Regions from separate parts of the Kitasatospora sp. NPDC056273 genome, predicted to be linked through region 3. Evidence: riboswitches for the same ligand, from Rfam matches in the RefSeq annotation. Region 3 holds a riboswitch; each other region holds the start of a gene.
What was found. A riboswitch is a leader RNA that binds a small molecule or an ion and turns the genes downstream of it on or off. The one in region 3 is predicted to bind cyclic di-AMP.

Region 1: it holds a riboswitch for cyclic di-AMP, as region 3 does, so the genes downstream of both, ACFCY1_RS26535 (transglycosylase family protein) here and ACFCY1_RS19630 (peptidoglycan DD-metalloendopeptidase family protein) in region 3, are expected to answer to the same signal.
Region 2: it holds a riboswitch for cyclic di-AMP, as region 3 does, so the genes downstream of both, ACFCY1_RS08660 (NlpC/P60 family protein) here and ACFCY1_RS19630 (peptidoglycan DD-metalloendopeptidase family protein) in region 3, are expected to answer to the same signal.

The regions. Positions count from the first base shown of each region.
Region 1 is NZ_JBHJSJ010000034.1:14,628-19,438, forward strand. Features, by position in the region: gene ACFCY1_RS26530 (hypothetical protein) at 66-1,025, shown strand; cyclic di-AMP (ydaO/yuaA leader) riboswitch at 1,476-1,646, shown strand; gene ACFCY1_RS26535 (transglycosylase family protein) at 1,633-3,039, shown strand; gene ACFCY1_RS26540 (hypothetical protein) at 3,336-3,536, shown strand; gene ACFCY1_RS26545 (LacI family DNA-binding transcriptional regulator) at 3,656-4,675, opposite strand; gene ACFCY1_RS26550 (glycoside hydrolase family 13 protein) at 4,701-4,811, opposite strand, start outside.
Region 2 is NZ_JBHJSJ010000007.1:946-5,756, forward strand. Features, by position in the region: gene ACFCY1_RS08655 (C40 family peptidase) at 1-269, opposite strand, end outside; gene ACFCY1_RS08660 (NlpC/P60 family protein) at 497-1,612, opposite strand; cyclic di-AMP (ydaO/yuaA leader) riboswitch at 1,623-1,776, opposite strand; gene ACFCY1_RS08665 (C40 family peptidase) at 2,115-3,152, opposite strand; gene ACFCY1_RS08670 (NYN domain-containing protein) at 3,353-4,783, opposite strand.
Region 3 is NZ_JBHJSJ010000020.1:38,505-43,315, forward strand. Features, by position in the region: gene ACFCY1_RS19625 (MFS transporter) at 1-1,197, opposite strand, end outside; cyclic di-AMP (ydaO/yuaA leader) riboswitch at 1,549-1,749, shown strand; gene ACFCY1_RS19630 (peptidoglycan DD-metalloendopeptidase family protein) at 1,752-2,732, shown strand; gene ACFCY1_RS19635 (APC family permease) at 3,079-4,629, shown strand; gene ACFCY1_RS19640 (DUF2470 domain-containing protein) at 4,711-4,811, opposite strand, start outside.

The DNA.
Region 1 (4,811 bases), on a different contig from region 3:
AGCACGCGAAACCCGTACGGCAGCCGACTGCAAGCCGGACGGGCCGATGTCCTACGATCTCCGGCATGAGCACCGCAGCCATTCCGGGCGCGCCACTGCCCGTCCGTACTCCAGGCTCCCGTGCGCGGGGGCGCCACCGTCGTCCCGAGCGCCCCGAGATCCCGGCCGGCGCCCCGGCCCTGGTGCTCGCCGTGCCCGCGACCGCCGGGCCCGAGTCCCGCTCGGTCGTCGAGGAGCTGCTCTCGATCGTCCGCACCGAGCAGAACGGCGTCCAGACGGCCGTCGGCTACCTCCCCGGTGACGGTGCGGCGGGCGCGAGCGGCGAGGACCGCACCGTGGCCGAGCTGCTGGCCCTGGCCGCCGAGGCCGGGCGGCCGATGCCCGTCCTGGTGCCGCTGGTGCCCGGCCCGCACACCTTCCTGACCGGGCTTCACGCGCTCGCCGCCGAGTACGGCGCGCCCGTCACCGACCCGCTGGGCCCGCACCCGCTGCTGGCCGAGGCCGTGCACGTCCGGCTCTCCGAGGCCGGGCTGGCCCGGGCCGACCGCGCCCGACTGTTCGCCATCGCGACCGCCGCGGACGGCGTGGTGCTGACCACCGTCGGCGGCGAGGACGCGGCCGCCGCGGCCGGCATCACCGGCGTGCTGCTGGCCGCCCGGCTGGCCGTGCCGGTCGTCGCCGCCGCGCTCGACGTGCCCGGCTCGGTGGCCGCGGCCGTCAACCACCTCAAGGACACCGGCTCGCAGCGCCCGGCGCTGGCCCCGCTGGTGATCGGCCCGGAGGCGGACTCCGAGCTGCTCGCCACCGCCGCCGAGGAGACCGGCTGCCCGTCGGCCGCGCCGCTGGGCGCCTACCCGTCGGTCGGCCAGCTGATCGCCTCCACCTACCTGGCCGCGCTGCCCACGCCGTCCCCGGAGGACCTGGCACGGGCCGAGGCGGAGGCGGCGGCCGCCGCCGAGGCCGAGGGGGTCGTGGAGGGCTCCCGTGGCGCCCACGCGGCCGCCGAGGGGCCTGGCGGACGATAAGGACACCGCGCGCGGGTTCGCGCGCACCGAAGGGCCCGGAACGGATCGCGTTCCGGGCCCTTCCGTGTACTTCCCCCACCCCGTCCGTCCCGTACGGGAGTCACCCGGCAATGAAGGGGAATGTCCGTTCTGGCGCTATTTGAAAGGAAATAGGGAGCGTGGATTCACATGCTCCGATCGCGACCGCTCCCCCACCCGCCGGAGTGCGCCACTCCGCGATTCGACGCACCGTCACGCCACTCCTGAGGCGGAGCCAGTTGTCGGCTTCCACAACAGCATTGCCTGAAAACGATCATTTACGATCATGGTGAGTGGCAATTTTGGCAGTTTCCACTAAACCGTGATGCACATCACAGTGGTTTGCAGTTTGAACTTAAGTCTGATTAACGTGCTCCCCGTTCGTGACCACACGAACCCGGTCATCCGCAACGCCGAGTCCTGCCGTCGGATGTCCTGGAAGCGCGAAAACGCACCACGGCAGGAGCGGGGGACCCACAGGTAAGTCGCCCCGGACCGCTCTCCGGAACGGTCCAGGGCTAGGGGTGAAGCCGTGCTCACCGCACGGCCGGGCAACTCCAGCCCGAATCCGACAGCTCACCTCGCAGGCGTGGGAGAGGACCACGTCTTCATGCTGCCCACCAACGGCACCCGTCTGTCCGGCCGTACCCGTCGCGTGATCGCCGCCCTCGGCGTCGCGGGCGTCGGCCTCACCGTCCCCTGCCTCACCACCGGCACCGCCTCGGCCGCCTCCGTCGCCACCTGGGACAAGGTCGCCCAGTGCGAGAGCGGCGGCAACTGGAGCATCAACACCGGCAACGGCTTCTACGGCGGCCTCCAGTTCACCTCCAGCACCTGGTCCGCCTTCGGCGGCACGGCCTACGCGGCCCGCGCCGACCTGGCCACCAAGGACCAGCAGATCGCCGTCGCCGAGAAGGTCCTCGCCTCGCAGGGCCCCGGCGCCTGGCCGGTCTGCTCCGTCCAGGCCGGGCTCACCAAGGGCGGCGCCGCGGCCGCCGTTGACACCTCGGCGGGTTCGACCGCCGCCAAGCCCGCCGCGCCCGCCCAGAGCGCCAAGCCGGCCGCTCCGGCCGCTCCGGCCGCGAAGCCCAGCGCCAAGCCCGCGCAGCCGCAGACCCCCGCCGCGAAGCCCGCCGCGCCCGCCCAGGGCGACGCGCAGGCCTCCACCGACTCCGCCGCCTCCGGCAACCGGAGCGACTGGGTGCAGAAGCGCCAGCAGCAGGCCCAGGGCGGCGACTACACCGTCGTCGAGGGCGACTGGCTGTCCGCGATCGCCGACCAGCACAAGGTGCAGGGCGGCTGGCAGCGGCTGTACGACCTCAACCGCGGCACCCTGACCGAGGGTCCGGACACCATCTACCCGGGCCAGCAGCTGTCCTTCGGCGGCAACGGCCAGGCCCGGGCCGGCCAGTCCTCCGCCGGCACGTCCGGCTCGGACTTCACCTGGTTCGACCGCTCGCAGAAGTCCGGCCAGTCCGCGAACGGCGGTGCCGTGAACGCCCAGCCGACCGCGCAGCCCGAGGCCCCGGCCGCCAAGCCGTCCACCAAGCCGGCCGCGAAGCCCGCCACCAAGCCCGCTCCGCAGCCCCAGGCCCAGACGCAGACCCAGACCCAGACCCAGGCGCCGGCCGTGACCGGCAGCATGGCCGCGGCGGTCTCCTTCGCCGAGTCGAAGGTCGGTCAGGCGTACGTCTACGGCGGCACCGGCAACGGCGGCTGGGACTGCTCCGGCCTGACCCAGGCCGCGCTGCGCGCCGCGGGCGTCTCCGTCCCGCGCGTCGCCGCCGACCAGGCCGCCGCCAGCACCCACGTCTCGCTGGACAGCCTCCAGGCGGGCGACCTGCTGTTCTGGTCCAACAACGGCAAGGACTCCGGCGTCTACCACGTCGCGATCTACATCGGCAACGGCAAGTACGTCGAGGCCGCCAACCCGAGCTCGGGCGTCCGCGAGCAGAGCATCGCCAACTGGGCCCCGGACTTCGCCGGCCGGGTCTGAGGACGGCGCGCGGTCCACGGTCCACGGCTGACGGACCTCCGGTAACAGCTGACGGGTAACAGATAACAGCTGACAGATTTCAACATCTGTCAGCTGTTATCCGTCAGCTGTCGGCCGTCGTCCGAACGCTGACCGCCCACCACCCCCGGGGAGAGTCTGGTCGCTCCTCCCCGGGGGTTCCGGCGTTCCCGGGGCCACGGCGTGCCCGACCGTTCCCGACCGCGGTTCCGCCCCGTTCCGTGGTGGATCGCCGCCCCAGCGGGCATGCTGCTGCTCTGCACCCGAGGAGGAGTCACATGGCCCAGGTCACCGTCACCCTCGACGCGAACCTCGCGATCGACGCGATGATGCTTTCCGGCACCAAGAGCCCCCAGGACGCCGTCGAACTGGTCCTGCGCGACTACCTGGCCCGCGGCCGCCGCACCGAGACCCGTACCGGCGAGGCCGCCGACGGGCACCGCCTGACCGCCGACCGCCCGACCGCCCAGGAGGGCTGACCCACCCCACGGCCCGCCACGGTCCGGCACGGCCCGCGACGGCCGACCGCGCGCACGCCGACGGGCCCCGGAGAGCGATCGCCCTCCGGGGCCCGTCCGACGGCCGTGGCGGCCGGGGTTCAGCGCGCGCAGGCCCCGGTGGACCCGCGCATCACCAGCTCCGGCTGGAACATGAACTCGCCGCGCTGGGCGGCGTTCCCGCCGACCTCCTCCAGCAGCGCGTCCACCGCCGCCGTGGCCATCGCCTCGACCGGCTGGCGGATCGTGGTCAACGGCGGCTCGGTGAAGGCGATCAGCGGAGAGTCGTCGAAGCCGACCACCGACACGTCCTGCGGCACCGACAACCCGCGCTGCCGCACCGCCCGGATCGCCCCGAGCGCCATCATGTCGCTCCCGCAGACGATCGCCGTGCAGCCCTTGTCGAGCAGCGCGCCAGCCGCCGCGTGCCCGCCCTCCACGCTGAACAGCGTGTGGTGGACGAGGTTCTCGGCCTCCTCCCGGCCGAGCCCGAGCACCTCGCGCATCGCCGCCGTGAAGCCCTCGATCTTCCGCAGCACCGGTACGTACCGGCGCTGACCGACGGCCAGCCCGATCCGCTCGTGCCCGAGTTCGGCCAGGTGCTGGACGGCCATCCACATCGCGGCGCGGTCGTCCGGCGAGATGAACGGCGCGTCGATCTTCTCGCTGTAGCCGTTGATCAGCACGAACGGCACCCCGCGCCCGGCCAGCCGGGCGTAGCGGTCGTGGTCGGCGGTGGTGTCGGCGTGCAGGCCGGAGACGAAGACGATGCCCGCCACGCCCCGGTCCACCAGCATGTCCACCAGTTCGTCCTCGGTGGACCCGCCCGGCGTCTGGGTGCACAGCACCGGGGTGTAGCCGTGCCGGCTGAGCACCTGCTCGATCACCTGGGCCAGCGCCGGGAAGATCGGGTTGCTGAGCTCCGGCGTGATCAGACCGATCAGCCCGGCGCTGCGCTGGCGAAGGCGGGTCGGCCGCTCGTACCCGAGCACGTCGAGTGCCGCCAGCACGGTCTGCCGGGTGGCGGCGGAAACGTTCGCCTTGCCGTTGAGCACGCGGGAGACGGTGGCTTCGCTGACCCCCGCCTGCGCCGCGATGTCTGAGAGTCGCGCCGTAGTCACGGTCCCAGAGCCTATTCCAACCACGTCAGACCGCCCACCAGCCGGTGCTGTCCGGAGCGAGCACCGTCTCGCCGCCGTCCACCACGAGGTCGGTCGAGGCGAGCAGCAGCGTGCCCGGGGCCGCGATCCGCACCGG
Region 2 (4,811 bases), on a different contig from region 3:
TGGGCGAGGGCGATCTCGCCCTGGAGGATCGTGGTCTCGCCCTGGAGCCGCCGCTGGGCCTCCTGCGCGGCGTTGAACCTCTCGGACGCCTGCTCGGCCTCGTCGTACAGCTGCTCGACCTGCGTCTTGACGTCCTGACGGTCGCCCGGGTCGGGGCTGGCGGGGGCCGCCTGGGCGCTGCCTCCGGTGGCCGCGCCCAACGCGGTGGCGGCGGCCGCGGTCAGCACCAGCGCCCGGGTGAGCAGTTGGGAACGGCGGTGCACGGGCATGGCGGCAGCGGCTCCAATCCTGCGGCGCGGCCCCCGCCGCCGCACCGGGACGGGCGGCCGTCGAGCGGGAGTCCGGTGGCAGACGTTAGCGAGTCCGGGCAAGCGAGTCCAAACCCCTCCCAACCCGAATATTCACTCCCCAATCGGACATCAGATCGAGCCGCCGGAAAAGCCGCAGGCCCGGCCTCCCCTGGGGGAGACCGGGCCTGGAGACGTCCGAGCGGGGATCAGACCCGCACGATGCCGGTCAGCGGCATGTTGGTGACCGCCTCGTAGCGCACCGACGCGCCCGGCTTGGGCGCGTGCAGCACCTGGCCGTTGCCGGCGTAGATGCCGACGTGGTGGGCGTCGGTGTAGAAGATCAGCAGGTCGCCGGGCTGGGCCTTGGAGAGGTCCGTCCCGAGCCGGGTGCCGGCCGAGGCCTGCGCCTGCGAGGTGCGCGGCAGCGACACGCCGGCCTGGTTGTACGCCCAGACCATCAGACCGGAGCAGTCGAAGGAGCCCGGGCCGGTGGCGCCCCAGACGTACGGGCTGCCGATCTTGGAGGCGGCGGCGGACAGCGCGGCGGCACCGCGCGAGCTGCCGGGGGCCACGTTCACCGGAGCGGTGGTCGTGGGGGCCGAGAGGCTGCCGCGGCTGTTGTCGCGGGAGGCGCGGTCGGCCTGCTGCTGCTGGGCCTGGGCGGCGTCGGCCTTGGCCTTCGCCTCGGCGGCGGCCTTCTCCTCGGCCTGGCGCAGCGCCTGGCGGTCCTGCTCGGTCAGCGTGTTGAGCAGGTCCTGGGCCGCCTTCAGCTTGCCCTGGACCTCGTCCTTGGAGGCCTTCAGCTGCTGGGTGGTCGACTCCAGCTCGGCGAGCTTGCCCTGGGCCTCGTTGCGGTCCTGGTCGAGCTTGCGCTGCTGCTCCTGGAGCTCCTTCAGCTGACCCTTCTGGGTGCTGCCGGCCTGGTTCAGCGCGTCGGCCTGGCTGAGGAAGCTGTCCGGGCTGGAGGAGAACATCAGCTGGACGGTGGGGGATATCCCCCCGTTGCGGTACTGCTCGCCGGCGATCTCGGCGAGGCCGCCCTGGAGCTCGGTGACCTGGGCCTGCTGACGGGCCACCTGGTCCTGCAGGCCGGAGACCTGCTTCTCCAGGTCCTGCTGCTTGGCCTGGGCGGCGTTGTAGTTCTCGGTCGCGACCTCGGCCTGCTCGTTGAGCTGGTCGACCTGCCCCTTGACCTGTTCCTTGGTCGGCTGCGGGTCCGCGTGGGCACCCTGCGCGGAGAGGACGACGGCTGCGGCGGCGACGCCGGTCAGGATCGAGACCCGGGCGCGGCCGGCGGGCTTGGGACGACGATGGGACGCCACGAAGGCGGACTCCTTCTTCCTACGGCCGCCTACCGGGTGAGCTGACGGGTTCGGGCCGGAAGCATGCCCTACGACGCCTCACGGCCGTTCCACCGGCCGACCTGGCGCCGATTCACCCCGGAGGAACGTGGTTCCCCGGCTCCGCTCCGCAGCGCCCCCTACCACTGGGCTCCCCTGTCGGACAGTCGCTTCGACCTGTCCCGCTGCCTTGCGAACTCGACGGTAACCACCGCCGCCACCCTGGCTGGGCGATCGACAGTGCGGTGGTTCGGAGCATGACCCTAGTAACTGAACCGTGATCGGTTCAAATCCTTGTCAGAAAAAAGACAGAAGATTACCCAAGTTCCTTTGTGAAAATGACCGATGGTGACCATTGACGCACACAAGGCTGATCGGTTCTCACCATGTGGTCGTCGAAGGGCCGGAAACCCGAAACGCCACCCCGGACGGGGGTGGCGCTTTTCACAGGCCCCCGCGGAAGCCCCTCGGGCGTGTCGGGCCGTCAGACCCGGCGGATGGTGTTGATCGACATCGCGTCGGCCTTCATCACCTTCACCACGTCACCGGTGTGCGGCGCGTGGACCACCATGCCGTTGCCGATGTACATCCCGACGTGGTGCATGTCGGGGCCGTAGATCACCAGGTCGCCCGGCTGGGCCTGGTCCAGCGAGGGGATCCGGGTGCCGTAGTGGCCCTGCTCCTGCGAGGTGCGCGGCAGCGAGACGCCCGCCTGCCCGTACGCCCAGACCATCAGGCCCGAGCAGTCGAAGGTGGTCGACCCGGTGGCGCCCCACACGTACGGCGAGCCCTGCTTGCTCATCGCCTTGGCCAGCGCCGTGGCCGCGTAGCCGCTGGCCGGCGGCAGGCTGCCGAGGTCGACCCGGTCGCTGCCGCGCGAGGCGCGGTCGTCCTGCGCCTGCTGGGCCCGCAGCGCGGCGCGGTCGGCGGAGCTCAGCGAGTTCAGCAGGTCCTGGGCGGCCTTCAGCTTGGTGTTGACGTCCGACTTGGCCTGGTTCAGGTCCTTGGTGGTGGTGTCCAGCGAGGCGAGGACGGCGGCCGCCTCGGTCTTCTCCTGGTCCAGCCGGCGCTGCTGGTCCAGCAGCCCCTTGAGCGCCTCGGCCTGACTGGTGCTGGCCTGCTGGACGGTGGAGGCCTTGTCCAGGTAGCCGGACGGGTCCGAGGAGAGCATCAGCTGGACGGACGGGTCGATGCCGCCGCTGCGGTACTGCTCGCCCGCCACCTCGGCGAGGCCGCCCTGGAGCTGGGTCATCTGCTCCTGGCCGCGGGCCACCTGGTCCTGCAGCTGGTCGGCCTGCTTGCGCAGCTGGTCGGCCCGCTCCTTGGCGCCGTTGTACTTCTCGGCCGCCTGCTCCTGCTCCTCCTGGAGCTGGTCGATCTGCGCCTTGACGTCCGTCTTGTTCGGCTGCGGCGCGGCGTGCGCGGCCACCTGGGCGGAGAGGGCGACCGCGGTCGCAGCGGCCGCGGTGAGCACGGAGATCCGTGCGCGGCTCGGCTGCTTGGGACGGCGGTGGGAGGCCAAGGGACCGGCTCCTTCTTCCAACGGGCTCACCTGATGGGATGAGATTCCGGAAAATAGGTTTGACGCCAGACCCTAGTGAAGATCTATCCGTTTTGCCACTCCCCCGAAGGCGTGAACTCCGGTCCCCACACTGACTTCACCGGACTCGCACAATGCTCCGAAACAGGCCCTGACCAGGCATCATGCGAACCTCCCCGGGTTCAGGGCCGGGCCAGCCGGTTCAGCAGCAGCACCGACGCCACGGGGCGCGCGCCCGCCTTCCGCACGCCCTCCGCGACCTCCCGGTCGGTGGACACCACCACCACCGGACGGCCCTGCGGCTCGGCCCGCACCAGACGGCGGATCAGCTCGTCGGCCGTCTCCCCGGTCCGGCTGAACCGCACCCGGACCCCGCGCGGTGGCGCCATGATCACCGGGACGTCCAGGTCCTGCCCGTCGAACACGCAGGTGACCTCCGCCTGGGTCCGCTGGGCCAGCATCGCCAGCCCGCCCAGCAGCCGGATCCGCTGCTGCTCCAGCGGCAGCGTCGGATAACCGGTCTTGGTCACGTTGTAGCCGTCCACCACCAGGTGCACCTGGGGGATCGCCAGCAGCTGGTCCAGCAGCGCCGGATCGTCCTCGGCCAGCCCGCGCCGGGCCACGTCGTGCGGCGAGGCCGCCCCCGGCACCACCGCCTCCACCAGGTCCGCCGGGCGGATCTGGGCGACCGGCAGCGCCAGCTCCCGCTGGAGCCCCTGGGCCGACTGCAGCACGGTGTCCAGCAGCAGCCGCAGCCGCATGTCCTCCACGCTGCGCCCCTCGCGGGCCGAACGGCGGCCCTGCTCGGCCGCGTTCTCCAGCTCCAGGACCCGGTGCCGGAGCCGGCGCGCCTCGCTCTCGGCCGCGCCGCGCTCGGCCGCGGCCTGCGCCTTCAGCGCGTCCAGCTCGCCGGCCACCCGGCGGGTCTCGGCCTGCGCCCGGCGGGTGTCGCTCTCCAGCGACCGCACCCTCTTGCGCAGCGACTCGGCCTCCCTGCGGACGCCGTCGGACTCGGCCCGCTGCCGGTCCGCGTCCGCCCGCGCGGAGGCCCGCACCTCGGCCAGCTCGGCCTGCAGCTTCTCCACCAGCCGGACCGCCTCCGCGGCCGCGTCCTCGGCACCGGCCCGCTCGGCCTCCTCGCCGGCCTCGGCCACCAGCCGGCTCCAGCCCGTCGAACGCACCAGGTAGGCGGCGGCCGCGACGTCCATCGGATCGGCCGCGCTCGGGACGGTGCCCGACTCCAGCGCCTTCACCAGGTCCGGCTGCCCGAGACGCAGCCGCTCCGCTATCCGCACCCGGAAGGCCGGCTCCGCCTCCAGCGCCGCCGCCAGCGCGGTGGCCGCGTACTTGGCCCGCCGCGCCGGGGTGAACTTGACGTACTGACGCAGGCTCTGCGGGAGCTCGGCCGGCGGCACCCCGCCGAGCGCGTCCGAGGCCAGGCCGACCACCCGACGGCGCACGCCCTCGGGCAGCGGCCGGTCGAGCTTCTCGACGGCGCGCTCCGCCGCGGACCCGGAGGCGCCGTCCGCCGTCCCGGCAGCCTCGGCCGGGGCCTCGGCCGCAGCGGGCTGAAGCCCCTGGGCTGCGCCGGGCTCCTTCGCTGCGTCCACCACGTCCTCGGCTCCGATCCTGGTCCAGCGG
Region 3 (4,811 bases):
CGGGAGGGCGGCGACCGCGAGCAGGCCGGCCGCGCGGGCGGCGGCGTTGTTGACCCCGCTGGCGATGCCCGCGTGCCGGACCTCGACGGCGGCCAGCACGGTCGCCGTCAGCGGTGCGACCAGCAGCGTCATGCCGCAGCCCATCACCGTGACGGAGGGCAGCACGTCCACCCAGTAGGAGGAGTCCGGGCCGACGCGCAGCATCAGCAGCACCCCGGCGGCGCACAGCAGGGGGCCGACGGTCAGCGGGATGCGCGGGCCGATCCGCTTGCCGAGCCGCCCGGCGCGCGCGGACAGCAGCAGCATCAGCACGGTGATCGGCACCAGCGCGAAGCCCGAGACCAGTGGCGAGAAGCCGGACACGATCTGGAGCTGCACCACCAGCAGGAAGAAGACGCCGCTGAACGCCGCGTACACGCACAGGGTGACCAGGTTCACGGCGGTGAACAGCCGGGAGGAGAACAGTCCGAGCGGCAGCATCGGATCGGGCGCGCGGCGCTCGACCGCCACGAAGGCGACGCCGAGCGCCACTCCGAGCACCCCGCTGACCCAGACGGCGGGGGACAGGCCCTCGCCGGCCGCCGTCAGCGCGTAGGTGATCGCGCCGAGGGCGAGGGCGGCGAGCACGGCGCCGAGGACGTCGAAGCGGCCGGAGGCGCCCTCGTCCCGGCTCTCCGGCACCGACCGGGTGGTGACCGCGATCACGGCGGCGGCGAGCGGCAGGTTCAGCAGGAAGATCCAGCGCCAGCCGGGGCCGTCCACCAGCCAGCCGCCGAGGAAGGGGCCGACCGCCGCCGACACCCCGCCGAGGCCGGACCAGAGCCCGACCGCCGCCGAGCGGTCGTCAGGGTGGAAGACGGCCTGGAGCATGGCGAGCGAGCCGGGGGTGAGCAGCGCCCCGCCGATGCCCTGGACGGCGCGGGCGGCGATCAGCACGTGGATGTTCGGTGCGGCGGCGCAGGCCGCGGAGGCGACGGCGAACCAGACCACGCCGATCAGGAAGACCTTGCGCCGCCCGTAGCGGTCGCCGAGCGCGCCGCCGAGCAGGATCAGGCCCGCCAGGGTGAGCAGATAGGCGTTCAGGGTCCATTGCAGGGACGCGAGGGAGGCGCCGAGGTCGGCGCCGATCCGGGGCAGCGCGACGTTCACCACGGTGCCGTCCAGCATCGCCATGCTGGAGCCGAGCACCGTCGCCATTAGTACCCAGCGACCCTGCGCGGTGCCCAGGCGCAGGGTGCCGGCCTTGGAGGTGGCCACGGGCGAATCCTGCGCTGCCGAGGCGCACGTGACAAGGGTCACCGGTGGGTGTGTTGGCGGCTGGCGGTGCGTGAGCGGACGGGTGCGCGGCGTGGCCGATCTCGGCGCAGGGTCGTGGATCAGTGGCGGGGGGTGAATGGGTTGTGTACGCACCGTGGGCTCGGGCCTGCGGAGGGTCACTGTGGGAGGGGGGATCGTTGCCGTTTCAAGAGATCGACATTGCTTCACCCGAACGGATGGGTTTTAGTTCAGCGACCGCCCGGCCAGTCCGGACGGATCCGCCGGGTGGAACGCCGAGTCCTGCCGCTGCCCGGTGGTTCGAAACGAACTCTGTACGGCAGGAGCGGGGGACCCACAGGTAAGTCGCCGGACCGGAGTTCGCGCCTCAGGGCGCGGGCGTCCAGGACCGGCTTGGGGTGAAGCCGCGCAAGCGGCCGGGCAACTCCAGCCCGAACCCGACAGCTCACCTCGCAGGCGTCGGAGAGGAAAATTCCATGCCTGCACAGGCTCGTCGTATCGCCCTGCCCCGCGCCGCCCGCATCGGCATCGCCACCGCCGTCACCGGTGTGTCCTTCGCCCTCCCGCTCGTCACCGCGATGAGCGCCCAGGCCCACACCCCGGCCGCTCCGGCCGCCGCCTCCACCGAGGCCAAGCAGGCCGCGAAGGCCGCCGCTCCGGCCGCCCAGGCCGCGCAGGAGAGCTACCGCGTCGTCAGCGGTGACACCCTGTCCAAGATCGCCGACGCCAAGAACGTCGAGGGCGGCTGGCACGCGCTGTACGAGCAGAACCGCTCGGTCGTCGGCGCCGACCCGAACCTGATCTTCCCGGGCCAGCAGCTCGCGCTGTCCGGCCACGCCGCCGCGCCGGCCGCCGACGCCGCCCCGGCGAAGCCCGCCGCTCCGGCCAAGCCCGCCAAGCCGTCCGCTCCGGCGACCCAGGCCGCCAAGCCGCAGGCCCAGGTCCAGGTGCAGACCGAGGCCGCCAAGCCCTCCGCGCAGCTCGAGACCCAGCTCCAGGTCGCCGTTCCGGCCCAGGCCGTGACCGCCACTCCGGTCGCCGCCGCCACCTCCGGCTTCGTCGCCCCGCTGGCCGGCCCGCGGCTCGGCACCGCCTACGGCGTGGCCGGCTCGATGTGGGCTTCCGGCCACCACACCGGCCAGGACTTCGTCGCCTCCACCGGCACCCCGCTGCGCGCCGTCGCCAACGGTGTCGTGGTCAAGGCCGGCAACGGCGGCGCCTACGGCAACGAGGTCGAGATCAGGCTCGCCGACGGCCACTACGCCGAGTACGCGCACCTCTCCTCGATCGGCGTGAGGATCGGTCAGACCGTCACCGCCGGCCAGCAGATCGGCCTCTCCGGCGCCACCGGCAACGTGACCGGCCCGCACCTGCACTTCGAGATCCGCAACGGCTCGGAGTACGGCTCGGACATCAACCCGGTCGCCTACCTGCGCGCGCACGGCGTCGCGCTCTGACCCCGAGAGCTCCGGGGTACCAGGAACCACCGCCGCTGCGGGCGAACCGATCGCCCGGGATGGTCATGTCGGGTGACCGCTCGACCGGGTGATCGCCGCACGGCGGACATGGGCGCGGGACACGCCCAGGCCGGCCCGGCCGCATGAGGACCTCCTCGTGCGGCCGGGCCGGCCGCTTTCGTTCCCGGGCCCGCCCGGGGTGTTCGAGCGATCGAACGAAGCGTCAACTCCGGTGTCCCGCAGGGTGGTCGCCGGGATCTCCGGGTGCCTCCGGGGCGCCATGCTGGCGGACGGTCAGCGCCCGGCCGGTCCGGCGGTCGGGCGGGCCGGGAGGCGAGGAGGCCGGATGGCGGTCCGCAGCGGGGGCGTGGCGGGGGAGACGGCCGGGCGGGAGCGGCCCGGGGCGAGCGGGGTCGACCGGCTGAAGGCGGACTCGGTCGGCCTGGTCGGCGTGGTGTTCATGGCGCTCGCCACCGCCGCCCCGATCACCGCGATGACCGGCAACCTGCCGATCATCGTCGGTCAGGGCAACGGCGCGGGCGCGCCCGCGGCGTACATCGTGGCGACCGTGGTGCTGACGGTGTTCTCGGTCGGCTACGTGGCGATGGCCCGGCACATCACCGCGGCCGGCGCGTTCTACGGCTACGTCTCGCACGGGCTGGGGCGGGTGGCGGGGATGGCCTCGGGGCTGCTCGCGGTGCTCGCGTACGTCGTCACCGAGGCCGCGGCCCTCGGCTTCTTCGCGTACTCGCTGCGCGGGCTGGTCCGTTCGCAGCTGGGGGTGGACGTCGGCTGGGGCTGGTACGCGTTGTTCGGGGCGGCGGTGATCGGGGTGATGGGCTGGTTCGACCTGCATCTGACGGCCAGGGTGCTCGGGGTCGCGCTGGTGCTGGAGATCGGCGTCCTGTCGGCGGTCTCACTGGCGGTGCTGCTCTCCGGCGGCGGGCCGGACGGGCTCGCGGCCGGGACCCTGAACCCGCTGAACGCGCTGAAGGGGGTGGGGAGTTCGGGCACCTCGGCGGCCGGGCTCGGACTGTTCTTCGCGTTCTGGTCCTGGGTGGGCTTCGAGTCCACCGCGATGTACGGCGAGGAGTCCCGCGACCCGAAGCGGGTGGTGCCGCGGGCCACGCTGATCTCCGTGATCGGGGTCGGGCTGCTCTACGTCTTCGTGTCCTGGATGATCGTGTCCGGCAACGGGGTCGAGCGGGCGGTCGCGGTGGCGGGCGGCGCGGTGCCGGGCAAGGACGGCAACAGCCTGTTCTTCGACCAGCTCGCCGCGCACCTGGGGGCCTGGGCGGTGAAGGTCTTCCAATGGCTGGTCGTCACCGGCTCGTTCGCCTGCGCGATGGCCTTCCACCAGTGCGCGGCCCGGTACCTGTACGCGATCGGGCGGGAGGGGCTGCTGCACCCGGCGCTCGGCCGCACCCATCCGCGGCACGGCTCGCCGCACGTCGCCTCGGTCACACAGTCGGTCATCGCGGTGGGGCTGGTGGCGGGGTTCCTGGCGGCCGGCATGGACCCGTACGCGCACCTGTACACGCTGCTGGCGCTGCTCGGGACGATGGCGATCCTGGTCGTGCAGACGCTCTGCTCCTTCGCCGTGGTCGGGTACTTCCACGTGCGCGGACGGCACCCGGAGACGGCGCACTGGTTCCGGACGCTGGCCGCGCCGCTGGCGGGCGGGGTGGCGATGGCCGGGGTGGTGGTGCTGCTGGTGCTCAACCGGGACGCCGCGGCGGGGGAGGCGGCGCACACGCTGCTGTTCCGGCTGATCCCGTACCTGGTGATCGGGGTGTTCGCGGGCGGGATCGGGCTGGCGCTCGCGGTGCGCCGGTGGCGGCCCGGGCTGTACGCGCGGATCGGGCGGGTGGTGCTGGAGGACGCGGTCGAGCGGTGACCGGGCCGGGGCCGCGGTGGCCGGCGGGCCCGGGCGTTCGCGCCGGGCGGGCCCGGGCGTTTGTGCCGGGCGGGCCCGGGTTCAGCGCCGGTGGACCGGCAGGCCGTACTGGGCGGCGGCCAGCAGCTCGTGCATCCGATGGCCGAAGTCGTCGGTGTCCCGGGCGGGTTCGGGGAAGACCA